Regions from separate parts of the Paraburkholderia nemoris genome, predicted to be linked through region 2. Evidence: predicted binding sites of a transcription regulator. Region 2 holds the regulator's gene; each other region holds the start of a gene.
The links. Region 2 encodes LexA, which represses DNA repair genes until DNA is damaged. Its sites were predicted from a motif close to ACTGTATNNNNATACAGT; they were not measured.
Positions count from the first base shown of each region.

Region 1: imuA (translesion DNA synthesis-associated protein ImuA) is a predicted target of LexA. The motif match lies at 1,975-1,992, and genes of this name have one in related genera.
Region 3: KHO33_RS09520 (PA0069 family radical SAM protein) is a predicted target of LexA. The motif match lies at 1,478-1,495, and genes of this name have one in related genera.
Region 4: imuA (translesion DNA synthesis-associated protein ImuA) is a predicted target of LexA. The motif match lies at 1,942-1,959, and genes of this name have one in related genera.

Region 1 is NZ_CAJNBO010000022.1:63,439-66,645, forward strand. Features, by position in the region: gene KHO33_RS29305 (Y-family DNA polymerase) at 1-1,326, opposite strand, end outside; gene imuA (translesion DNA synthesis-associated protein ImuA) at 1,247-1,963, opposite strand; gene KHO33_RS29315 (hypothetical protein) at 2,418-2,927, shown strand; gene KHO33_RS29320 (HNH endonuclease) at 3,176-3,207, shown strand, end outside.
Region 2 is NZ_CAJNBO010000003.1:392,843-396,049, forward strand. Features, by position in the region: gene KHO33_RS06615 (sulfate ABC transporter substrate-binding protein) at 1-966, opposite strand, end outside; gene lexA (transcriptional repressor LexA) at 1,282-1,932, shown strand; gene KHO33_RS06625 (hypothetical protein) at 1,992-2,342, shown strand; gene KHO33_RS06630 (DUF2939 domain-containing protein) at 2,505-3,146, shown strand.
Region 3 is NZ_CAJNBO010000005.1:152,605-155,811, forward strand. Features, by position in the region: gene KHO33_RS09515 (NINE protein) at 1-267, shown strand, start outside; gene KHO33_RS09520 (PA0069 family radical SAM protein) at 284-1,429, opposite strand; gene KHO33_RS09525 (Lrp/AsnC ligand binding domain-containing protein) at 1,540-2,028, opposite strand; gene KHO33_RS09530 (D-amino acid dehydrogenase) at 2,198-3,207, shown strand, end outside.
Region 4 is NZ_CAJNBO010000040.1:708-3,914, reverse strand. Features, by position in the region: gene KHO33_RS37135 (Y-family DNA polymerase) at 1-1,292, opposite strand, end outside; gene imuA (translesion DNA synthesis-associated protein ImuA) at 1,213-1,929, opposite strand; gene KHO33_RS37125 (AAA family ATPase) at 2,196-3,207, shown strand, end outside.

The DNA of each region.
Region 1 (3,207 bases), on a different contig from region 2:
GACCTCGATCCGTTCGCCTGGCGAGACCATGCGCAGGGGCGTACCGTAGAACGGGCGGTGGCCGCGCATGATGAGCTGCACCGGGTTGTCCAGAAGCCAGGTGGGTCGCGGAAGATTGGGCGGCGGTAACATGGGCCTGGCGGTCTCGCCGATGGGAAGCCAGCGTGCGGCGACTTCCGGGCGGTGGTCGGCAACCGGAGCCGCCTTGAGCACGTTCTGCGCGCCGAGCCGGGCGACGAGCAGCTCCATCAGGCGCGCGTGATCCTGCGGCGAGCCGCCGGGCTCCGGGAACAGCGATTCGCTCGGCGTGTCCGCTTCGCGGACGTCCTTCGCGTCGAGACGAACGGCGATGACCGGCGCGGCCAGTTCGACGCGGCCCAGCCGTTCTTTCAGAAGACGCACGAGGTGGTCCTCGCGCGACGTCGGTTCCGCGAGGGCAACTTCGATTGCCGTCGGCGGCACCGCCGCGCGGCCGCGCTCATGCTCGAGCTCAAGCACAAACCGCGCGATCGCCAGCTGTCGTGCCGACAGCCAGCCGGTCATCTGAAGGATCAGGCGCCGCGCTGCGAACAGCACGGCCTCTGCGTGCTCGATCCGGTCGGGCAGCTCGAGCCGCGCACTGAAGGCGGGAGGCACCTCGAGCCATTCATACACTTCCGGTGCCGCGCCCGTCGCGCGATCGAGCGCATCCAGCAGCGCCGTGCCGCAGCGTTTCTTGAGGCCTGCGCGGGGCAGGCGCCGGACGTCGTCCACCGTTTCGCATCCCAGCCCGTCGAACCATTCGGCGTAGGGGCGCGCAGGCGGCAGGGCAGGTAACGGCACGCGACGCAGTGCGCGGTCGACGGATTGCAACGTGAGGGCAATACCACCCGAGGACCGGGCGAAAAGCCACGCGGCCTGTCCTGTTGGCGCAACAGCAAGCGTTGCCGTTACGCCGAACGCGATCACCGTTTCGCGCGCGAGTCGACGCAGCGGGCGAATACCGCCAAAGAGCCGCAGGCTCGCCGAGACGTCGGCAAGTACGACGGCTTCTTCGGCCAGCACCACGTGGGGGGTGAAATGCAGCAGGGCGAACGCCACGCCGCGAACCAGCTCCGCTTCACGGGTGAGGTCACGCTCCCGGATGACCGCGTCGGGTGCGAGCGTCAGCACGCCACCGCGACGCATGCCGGCCACGATCCCGGTGGAATGCGCCGCGCGGTCGAGCGCGACAACGCGGTCCTTCTCCAGCACGACAAACCCGGCCTCATGGCGTGGCGTCGACCAGCGCGGGAGAAACGACTCGAGGGCGAGGTGCGGCAGATGTACGCCGATCCAGAGTTGCATATCGGCTCAACAGGGCAGGTGAAGGCGTGAGAGGAACGAAAACGGGTTCGTCGCGCTGCGGTCCGCGGCGCTTGACGAAGGTCACTTCAATACCGCCCCTGGCCGCTCGCAGCGCAAGCCGCAGCGGTGCTGGCGACGTTACGTGGGCGGCCGCGAGTGGGCGAAACAGGAACAGCAGCGTGTCCGAGGCCTGCGCGGCCAGATGCAGGCGCCGGAGCGCCTCCTGCCGCACTTCGGCCTGCCAGAAGAGCAGGGCGCCGCAGGTGCCGGCACGCAGGATCTGCTCGGCGGCCCACAGCGCATCAGCCGTGCGTGGTGCGCGTAGCACGCAGGCCCGTCCTGCGGGAACGCCCAGCCACGCCAGTCCGGCGGGTTGTAGCCGATGCGGCGGCTGCAGCAGGAGCAAGGGGCGGGATCCGACGGTCGCCAGTGCGGGCTGCAGCAGACGCAGTTCACCGCAGCCAGGCTGCGGTGTGAGCAGTTCGGTGAGCGCGCCCGCAGGCCAGCCGCCGCCCGGCAGCTCGGCGGCCAGCGCGGCGTGGCCGCACGACACCACCCGATCGAAGCCAGCGGCCAGTTGCGAAGCTCGCCAGAGGCCAGGGTGGATATCTTCGGGGTGACGCGGCAGGGCGCTCATGGGGCAATGGCACTGTATGGATATACAGTATCTAGTGTAGCGCTTATCCCGGGGAAATGTAAAAGGAGGTCTGGAGACTACGACCGGGCGGTTCCTGGCGAGCCGTTCCAGACGGACGCAAGACCACCTTTCACAACCGGCTCGGCCACTACGGCCGCCAGATACAGAGATGCCAGCCCCCGCCGCTGCAGGCACCGGTTTTCCGCCCGGGACGGGCGGGCACAGTGGTGTTGGGAGAATCAGACGGTTAGTTGCATTCGATAATTTCAGGAATGAGCCGCCGGATTTGGAAGACCAGGCGGCCGGCGCGGTGCTTCCCAGGCGCACGTCAGGGGGAGCAGACAGCGGACGCGTGACTGTTACGGGGAGCTTTCCGCTCGAAGACATTTGGACCGTCAATTTTCGCGAGGCCGGGCCGTTAACTGCCTCAAGTACTCGCGAGGATTTTGTTTGCATGACTATCGTTTTCCGCAGACTCGAAGCCATCTTTCTGGATTCGACAGCTCGATTCATTTCTGTCGATCCACGAATGAGCAATCAGGATCGGCTATTTCTCAGCGGGCACGGCCTGGACACGATCCGCGAGATCGCCCAACAATTCCCGCGCGACGGGCAGCTGGGTGTCCGCATGGCGGAACTGCAACGGAGCAGGGAGTTCGCCCGTGCCCTGATGGACTTTGTCGATCCGGAGATGTCGTTTGGAGACTTCATTCGCGGTGTGAATCAAGCCTTCGCATCGTGGCATTCGGAGCTTGACAGGACGCAGCCGTGCCGCGCTGAGCTCGCTGCTGCGATGCGCCGGGAGCTTTTTGCCGGCAACGATGCGGGATGGAGGGCGTACGCGGCACACATGCGCACGCATCTGTCGTGGTTCGCCGGTGACGAGGCGCTACGCATTCCGGATAAAACACGTAAGACGAGCGGGAAAGTTGTCAGCGATGCTGTTGCCGGGCGCAAACACTGACGATCAGAGCGGGCGAGCACTAGCCAGGATCCGGAAGATCGATGTCGTTTGCCGACGGCAGTTGAAGCTTTCCCATGTATTAATCGCTCAGTTCCAATTTGCACGATGTGCGGGCTTCCAATAGCGGCGGTGTACGAGCAATACCCCACGCCTGAAGCAACACATCGAACGACGGTGCTGCGACAGTCTTTAGGACCGGCAATTCCGGAACGAGCGACTTCGGACTGGCCTAGCCGTCGTCAGGCACAATGGGTTATCTAAGCCGACATTCCGATGCTAT
Region 2 (3,207 bases):
GTCCACCGTGTACAACTTCAGCTTCGGGAACTTCGAGGTCAGCTCGGCCGGCACCTTGCTCGAACGCGGACGGTAGAAGTTCTTCGCGGCGATTTCCTGACCTTCCTCGCTGTACAGGAAGTTCAGATACGCTTCCGCTACCTTGCGCGTGCCGTGCTTGTCGACCACCTTGTCCACCACCGCAACCGGCGGCTCGGCCAGAATGCTCACCGACGGCACGACGATTTCAAACTTCTCCGGACCGAATTCCTTCAGGGAGAGGAACGCCTCGTTTTCCCACGCGATCAGCACGTCGCCGATACCGCGTTGCACGAAGCTGGTGGTCGCGCCACGCGCGCCCGAATCCAGCACGCCGGCATTCTTATAGAGCTTGCCGACGAACTCCTTGGCCTTCTGGTCATTGCCGCCCGGCTGATGTTCAGCATAGGCCCATGCGGCCAGGTAGTTCCAGCGCGCGCCACCCGACGTCTTCGGATTCGGCGTCACGATCGACACACCCGGCTTGATCAGATCGTCCCAATCCTTGATGTGCTTCGGATTACCCTTGCGTACCAGAAACACGATCGTCGACGTGTACGGCGACGCGTTGTCCGGCAAACGTTTTTGCCAGCCCTTGTCGAGCAAACCCTTGTTGGCCAGCGCGTCGATATCATAGGCAAGCGCCAAGGTCACGACGTCCGCCTGCAAACCGTCCAGCACCGAGCGTGCTTGCGCACCCGAGCCGCCGTGCGACTGCTTGAAGGTGATCGTCTCGCCCGTTTTCGCCTTCCATTCCTTGCCGAATGCCTGGTTGACGTCCTGGTACAGCTCGCGTGTCGGGTCGTACGACACGTTCAGCAGCGTCGTGTCGGCTGCCTGTGCCTGAACCGTGACGCCGACCGCGGCGATCGTACCGACTGCGCCGAATGCGAGCGCCGCGATAAGTTTTCTGGTCTTGCCTGCCAGCCCCGTGCCCTGATGGTTCATTCCAACTTTCTCCGCGTTGTTGTCCGCTGAAACAGCGTGTGGTGTTGTTTTGCGTCGCGGTCACGTGCACATGAGCGCCAACTCGAAGGGCAGTCTATCGAAGAGCTTTCATCATTAAAAATAATGTTTCTTCATTCTTTAATACGCAAAAGTGGTAATGACGGCCGGATAAGGCGTTGCGGCACGCAAACGGGTGTTAAAGCGTCCATTTACGACGCTGGAACGCCACCCCAGGACACGAACTTAAAGTAAAGCTTGAATTGCGCGGAATACTGTATAAAAATACAGGCACCTGTTCATACATACAGTGGCGCCATGACCAAACTCACCGCACGACAGCAGCAGGTTTTCGATCTGATCCGCCGGGCCATCGAACGCACCGGCTTTCCGCCCACCCGCGCGGAGATCGCCGCCGAGCTGGGTTTCAGCTCGGCCAACTCGGCAGAAGAGCATCTGCGCGCCCTCGCCCGCAAGGGCGTGATCGAACTGGCGGCCGGCGCATCGCGTGGTATTCGCCTGCTGGGCGGATCGGAAGATTCTCCGTACCAGTTCACGCTGCCGCACGCCAGCATCATGCAACTGTCGTTGCCGCTGATCGGCCGCGTTGCCGCGGGTAGCCCGATCCTCGCGCAGGAACATATCTCGCAGCACTACGCGTGCGATCCGGCACTGTTCTCGAGCAAGCCGGACTACCTGCTGAAGGTACGTGGGCTGTCCATGCGCGACGCGGGCATCTTCGACGGCGACCTGCTCGCCGTGCAGAAGAAAAGCGAAGCCAAAGACGGCCAGATCATCATCGCGCGGCTTGGCGACGACGTGACGGTCAAGCGCTTGAAGCGCCGCCCGAACGGTATCGAGCTGATCGCCGAGAACCCTGATTACGACAACATCTTCGTTGAAACCGGCAGCGCGGAATTTGCGCTCGAGGGCATCGCCGTCGGGCTGATCCGCCCGGGCGAGTTCTAACTGCCCACTCGTACGCCAAACCCAAAGCTGCCCCAACGTTGAATCGCCTGGAGAGACTCATGGAACGCCTTGCCCGCCTGCTGCCTTTTCGCCAGTTCGGTCGTTTGCGTCATCTGCGCAAGCTGGTGCCGTGTTCGCTGATCGAGGCGTCCTCCGCCAGTACTCCATCGCTATCGCTGTTCGACGCGGCCGCCGGCGTATCGGGCTTGCCGTCCTCGTTGCCGGCTTTTGCTCGCGTGTCGTTGAATTCGGGGCTGAATACGGCTGAACCCGCACGCCGTGCGCCGGTACGCGTGTATCACGGACCGTCGCGGCTGATCATGGTCGGCACGGTAGACGCGGTGTGCCGCATGATCGATCGTTGCATCGCCGATGAAGCCAACGTGCACGGCGCGGTGTTCGAGTCATAAGCTGCATTGCGCGTGCACCGCATTCCATTGCGGCTGCACGACGCGCGACACCCGGCGTATGTTGTTCACCCGCTAACGCCGTTTCGGATATCGCATCGCCTGGGATCGTTTTTGCGTGGCCGCGGTCCACGTTAGATCACACCTGATGGAGAGTCCCACTCGATGGCAGTTTCAACACGCACGAAACGCAGCGCCGCCCGGCCACTGATCGTCACCTTGATTGTGATTGTGGTGATTGCCGCGTTGGGGTTCTGTTACGCGTCGCCTTATATGGCGCTGAATACCCTCAAACGCGCGGCGGATGCGCGTGATGCGCAAACCGTCAATGAATACGTCGACTTTCCCGCGTTGCGCGAGAGCCTGAAGCAGCAGGTCACCGGCCTGCTGACGCGCCGGCTCGACGGGCAAGGCAACGGCAATCCGCTCGCGGCGATTGGCGCGATGATCGGCGTGGCCTTGATCGGTCCGCTGGTCGACGCTTATGCAACACCCGACGGTGTCGCGGCATTGCTGAACGGCATGCCGCCGCGCGGCAACCCGGGCGAGCGCCCTCCTGTTCCGGCTGGCGCCGGAAATCCGCCGGCCGCCACCGCGGCGGCACCCGAACCGGCGCCCGCTGTTGCGGGCAACAACGGAAACAGCGCCACGCCGCCACAACCGCCGCAAACCACGGCGGGCTACCGCGGCCTTAATGAGTTCGTCGTCAGCTATCAGCATGGTGCTGGTGACGCGCGTTACTCGGCGATCTTGCGGCGCGAAGGCTTGTTCACATGGAAGCTGGCGGCGGTTAATCTGAACGAGTGATCGCCCGGCGCTCGCTATCGACTTGAGCGTATGAGCGAATCACAGTTTGGCCGAAGCGAAC
Region 3 (3,207 bases), on a different contig from region 2:
CTCGGCTGGGTGCTCGCGTTTTTCGGCGCCGTTTCGCTGCTCTCCGCCTTTCTGGCCGCGATCGTCTACGGCCTGCGTCCGGATGAAAAATGGGACGCGCAGTTCAACGCGCAAGCCCAACGCAAAAGCCGCTCTGGCTGGACCGTCATTTTTATCGTGATCTTTTCACTGCTGATCGGCGCGTTCCTGCTGATGACGGGCCTCGCGATCTCGTTCCAGACTTACTTCGAAGGCCAGGTTCAGGCCGCCAAAGCGCTGTCGCAATGACCCGCTGCGCGCCGCGCTAAAAAAGCCTCAATTGGGGATTGTCGCGCGGCGACGGTTCAGTGCGCACCGGCTCAACCCGGCGAAAATGCGACATATCGAGAATGCCGCGATCACGCCGGTTTAGCCCGAGGCGGCGCGCAGCATTGTGGAAGCGCTGCTTCAGCAGGTCCGCCCACAAGCCTTCTCCCTTCATTCGAGTGGCGAAGTTCGAGTCATAGTCCTTCCCGCCTCGCATATCGCGCACGCGGCTCATCACCCGGTCAGCTCGATCGGGAAAATGCGCCGCGAGCCAATCCTTGAATAGCGGCGCAACTTCCCACGGCAAACGCAGCACGATGTAGCTCGCATTGCTTGCGCCTGCCTCTGCACACGCTTCCAGCACGCGCTCCATATCTGGCTCGGTGACGAACGGAATCACCGGCGCGATGCTGACGCCAACCGGAATACCCGCTTCGCTCAACGTACGGATCGTGCGCAATCGACGCGACGGCGTGGCGGCACGCGGCTCGAGCGTGCGCGCGATATCGGTGTCCAGCGTGGTGATGGTGATCGCCGCCATGAACTGCCCCCGCGCCGCCATAGGCGCGAGCAGATCGATATCCCGCTCGATCAGCGACGATTTGGTGATAGCCGCGAACGGATGGCCGCGCTCGCTGAGCACCTCGACCACGCGCCGCGTAAGGCGCAAATCGCGTTCGACGGGTTGCCAGGCGTCGGTGTTGACGCCAAGCGCGATCGGCTCCGGCACATAAGACTTCTTCGACAACTCTCGCTCGAGCAACTCCGGCGCGTTGACCTTCGCGTAGATACGGCTTTCGAAGTCGAGCCCCGGCGACAGTCCCAGATAACTATGCGTGGGCCGCGCGAAGCAGTAGATGCAACCATGTTCGCAGCCCCGATACGGGTTCAGCGACACGCTGAACGGAATATCCGGCGACGCGTTGCGCGTAAGAATGGTCTTGGCCCGCTCTTCGAAAACCTGCGTGCGCAAGACCTTGGGCTCGCTGTCTTCCTCCGGCGACGCAAGCCAGCCGTCGTCCACCACTTCACGCTGGTCGACTTCGTAACGGCCTTGCAGATTCGTCACCGCGCCGCGCCCCTTGCGAGGCGCGGGCGGAGCAATCAGAAATTCGTTGGCGGAGTGAGTGTCGGAGTCGGTCACGGCTGGAGCACGCAAAAAGCAAAACGGCGAGCAAAACGGCGCAAAATACCTGTATAAATATACAGTGTTTACGCCGTTTGTCGAGCCCAGCTACACAGCTCCCGTGCGAGCTAATCGCCGACCGCAATCGTCAGCGTTTCCTTGATCTCTTCCATCACCACGTAGCTCTTCGACTGCACCGCGCCGGGTAGTTGCAGCAGGATGTCCCCCAGCAGCTTCCGGTAGTCGGCCATTTCGCCGATGCGCGCCTTGATCAGATAGTCGAAGTCGCCCGAGACGAGGTGGCACTCCAGCACCTCGGGGATCTTCTGCACCTCGCGGCGGAACTGGTCGAACATGTTGCCGCTCTTGTGATCGAGCGTGATCTCGACAAATACCAGCAGCGCCGCGCCCAGCTCAGCCGGGTTCACGCGCGCGTGGTAGCCGGTGATCACGCCGTCGCGCTCCATCCGTTTGACGCGTTCGATGCACGGCGTGACGGACAGCCCGACCTGCTCGGCGAGGTCTTTCATCGCCATCCGGCCGTCCTGCTGCAGGAGCCGCAGAATCTTGTGATCGAGTTTGTCGAGAGCCCGGATCGGTTGGCGCTGTGTACGCATGGTGTTTTTGCTGAAAATCTTGAAAATACAATAACAAAACCTACCTGACTGTTAATAGTATAGCGGTTATCACTGGGCGAACAGCGTTACACCTCGTTAATCGAACGAATTCAAACGAATCGACGAGCGCACCGTCCTCAGACCTCTTATTGAACATCCTGGAGCAGCTATGCGAGTCGTCGTTTTGGGCAGTGGCGTTGTCGGTGTGACGAGTGCTTACTACCTCGCGCGCGCCGGTCATGAAGTGACCGTCATCGACCGCGAGGCCGGCCCGGCGCTCGAAACCAGCTTTGCCAATGCCGGCCAGATCTCGCCAGGCTACGCGTCGCCGTGGGCTGCGCCTGGCGTGCCGCTGAAGGCCGTCAAGTGGATGTTCCAGAAACACGCGCCGCTCGCGATCCGTCTCGACGGCACGCAATTCCAGTTGCAGTGGATGTGGCAGATGCTGCAGAACTGCACGTCGGCGCGTTATGCGGTGAACAAGGGCCGCATGGTCCGCCTCGCCGAATACAGCCGCGATTGTTTGCAAGCGCTGCGCGCCGAAACGGGCATCCAGTACGAAGGCCGCACCGGCGGCACGCTGCAGGTGTTCCGCACGCAACAGCAGTTCGACGGCGCCGCGAAAGACATCGCCGTGCTGCAGGAAGCCAACGTGCCTTATGAACTTCTGTCGGCGGCCGAACTCGCGCAAGCCGAACCGGCGCTCGCCGCGGTTTCGCACAAGCTGACGGGCGGCCTGCGCCTGCCGGGCGACGAAACCGGCGACTGCCAGATGTTCACCACGCGCCTTGCCGCGATGGCCGAGCAACTGGGCGTCAAATTCCGCTACAACACGCCGATTGACTCCCTCACCATGGCGGGCGACCGCATCGCCGGCGTCCAGTGCGGCGATGAACTGGTGCGCGCTGACTCGTTTGTCGTCGCGCTCGGTTCGTATTCGACGAAATTCCTGTCCGGTCTCGTGAAGATTCCGGTCTATCCGCTCAAGGGTTATTCGATCACTGCGCCGATCGTCAACGAAGCATCCGCGCCGATTTCGACCGTGCTCGACGAAACCTACAAGATCGCGATCACGCGCTTCGACGACCGGATTCGTGTCGGCGGCATGGCGGAGATCGTCGGCTTCGACAAATCGTTGCGTGAGGCGCGCCGCGAAACGCTGGAACTGTGCGTGAACGA
Region 4 (3,207 bases), on a different contig from region 2:
AGCGGCGTGCCGTAGAACGGGCGGTGGCCGCGCATGATGAGCTGCACCGGGGTGTCGAGCAGCCACGTCGGCCGCGGAAGGCTGGACGGTGGCGGCAGGGACCTGACGGTCTCACCGATGGGTATCCAGCGCGCGGCGACCTCGGGGCGGTGGTCGGCGACGGGCGCCGCCCGGGTGACATTCTGGGCGCCGAGCCGGGCGACGAGCAGTTCCATCAGGCGCGCATGATCCTGTGGCGACCCGCCAGGCTCAGGAAACAGCGATTCGCTGGGTGCGTCCGCTTCGCGCACGTCCTTCGCGTCGAGACGAACGGCGATGACCGGCGCGGCCAGTTCGACGCGGCCCAGCCGTTCTTTCAGAAGACGCACGAGGTGGTCCTCGCGCGACGTCGGTTCCGCAAGGGCAACTTCGATTGCTGTCGGCGGCACCGCCGCGCGGCCGCGCTCGTGCTCGAGCTCAAGCACAAACCGCGCGATTGCAAGCTGTCGGGCCGACAGCCAGCCGGTCATCTGCAGGATCAGGCGCCGCGCCGCGAACAGCACGGCCTCTGCGTGCTCGATCCGGTCGGAAAGCTCGAGCCGCGCACTGAAGGCGGGAGGCGTCTCGAGCCATTCATACACCTCCGGTGCCGCGCCCGTGGCGCGATCGAGCGCATCCAGCAGCGCCGTGCCGCAGCGTTTCTTGAGGCCTGCGCGAGGCAGGCGCCGGACGTCATCCACCGTTTCGCATCCCAGGCCGTCGAACCATTCGGCGTAGGGGCGCGCCGGCGGCAGGGCAGGTAACGGCACGCGACGCAGTGCGCGGTCGACGGATCGCAACGTGAGGGCAATGCCACCCGAGGACCGGGCGAAGAGCCACCCGGCCTGCCCTGTTGGCGCAACAGCAAGCGTTGCCGTTACGCCGAACGCGATCACCGTTTCGCGCGCGAGTCGGCGCAGCGGGCGAATACCGCCAAAGAGCCGCAGGCTCGCCGAGACGTCGGCAAGTACGACGGCTTCTTCAGCCAGCACCACGTGGGGGGTGAAATGCAGCAGGGCGAACGCCACGCCACGAACCAGCTCTGCTTCACGGGTGAGATCACGCTCCCGGATGACCGCGTCGGGCGCGAGCGTCAGCACGCCACCGCGGCGCATGCCGGCCACGATCCCGGCGGAATGCGCCGCGTGGTCGAGCGCGACAACGCGGTCCTTCTCCAGCACGACAAACCCGGCCTCATGGCGTGGCGTCGACCAGCGCGGGAGAAACGACTCGAGGGCGAGGTGCGGCAGATGTACGCCGATCCAGAGTTGCATATCGGCTCAACAGGGCCGGTGAAGGCGTAAGGGGAACGAAAACGGGTTCGTCGCGCTGCGGTCCGCGGCGCTTGACGAACATCACTTCAATACCACCCCTGGCGGCTCGCAGCGCAAGCCGCAGCGGCGCTGGCGACGTCGCCTGGGCGGCCGCGAGTGGGCGAAACAGGAACAGCAGCGTGTCCGAGGCCTGCGCGGCCAGATGCAGGCGCCGGAGCGCCTCCTGCCGCACTTCGGCCTGCCAGAAGAGCAGGGCGCCGCAGGTGCCGGCACGCAGGATCTGCTCGGCGGCCCACAGCGCATCAGCCGTGCGTGGTGCGCGCAGCACGCAGGCCTGTCCTGCGGGAACGCCCAGCCACGCCAGTCCGGCGGGTTGTAGCCGATGCGGCGGCTGCAGCAGGAGCAAGGGGCGGGATCCGACGGTGGCCAGTGCGGGCTGCAGCAGACGCAGTTCACCGCAGCCCGGCTGCGGTGTGAGCAGTTCGGTGAGCGCGCCCGCGGGCCAGCCGCCGCCCGGCAGTGCGGCGGCCAGCGCGGCGTGGCCGCACGGCACTACCCGGTCGAAGCCGGCGGCCAGTTGCGAGGCTCGCCATAGCGCAGGGTGGATTTCTTCAGGGTGACGTGGCAGGGCGCTCATGGGGGCAGGAACACTGTATGGATATACAGTGTTCAGTGTAGCGCTTATCCCGGAAAAATGTAAAAGGGGGCGATCAGGCGGCCACGGGCGGTTGCCGGACAGCCGTCTCGGGCGGGCCGGGAACTGGTTTTTGCACGGTCGCCGCGACGGCCCTCCGTTAGCGTGCGCGAAATTCCGAATCTTGAGACGCCCCCAATCTTGACGGCACCCCGAGGTGGATGCTTGTCGTACAAAGGCGATGTCGCGCGGCAGGTGCGGAAAGATCGATGGAACATTTTATAAATTTTGTTTACCATTGCTGCAGAAACCCTTATAGGACGGCACTTCTGATGGTACAAATAACACTTGACGACCTATGCGGACTTGTACAGTACGGCGTCAAAGGAAATGCCTCGAGCGTAGCTCTCCTGAGCCGGCGTCTTGCAAGCAAACTGAAGAAGACAGACGAGGCGGCAGCCGCGAAGATTGCGTCGTTGCTCACATCACAATCGATGACTCGAGATGCATCGGTGTCCCCTGCACCGGTTGATCTGGACAGTCGACGCGCGCTACTGCGCGAATCTAGCAATGTGATTCTTGATGTCGAACCGGAATGGCCTGAGCATATATCTCGCGTGCTCTCACAAGTCGTACGCGAGCGCTCGGCAGCGAGCCGTCTCTTGGAGGCTGGGTTGGAGCCAGTCCGCGCGCTGCTGTTCAAAGGACCGCCCGGTGTAGGCAAAACGCTCGCGGCTTGCTGGCTCGCCCGGGAATTGCACCTTCCTTTACTGACACTCGACCTTGCGACGGTCATGAGTAGCTTGCTCGGTAAAACGGGAAGCAACATCAAGGCTGTTGTTGACTATGCAAAGAGCTTCCCGTGCATCCTGCTGCTCGACGAGTTCGATGCGGTTGCAAAAAAGCGGGACGACGATCGGGACGTCGGGGAACTGAAGCGGTTGGTTACTGTGTTGTTGCAAGCGATAGATGAGTGGCCGTCGACGTCACTGTTGGTCGCCGCAACGAATCACCCGGACATGCTTGATCCGGCTGTGTGGCGACGGTTCGATTCAAGCATTGATTTTGACGTGCCGCCCGCGAGCGTAATAGCCAAAATGCTTACTAAAGAGGGAGTGTCGAGCAATCTCGCTGTCGAGATTTCTAATATGTTCGTCGGGCAATCCTTTGCGTCCGTTCAACGTCACTTGGCCGTGGCAAAAAAAGCCTCTGTGCTCGACGATAAGCACCTTGATCAAGCAATTGTTGAGATCGCACTCGATACCGCGCCGGGAGACGATC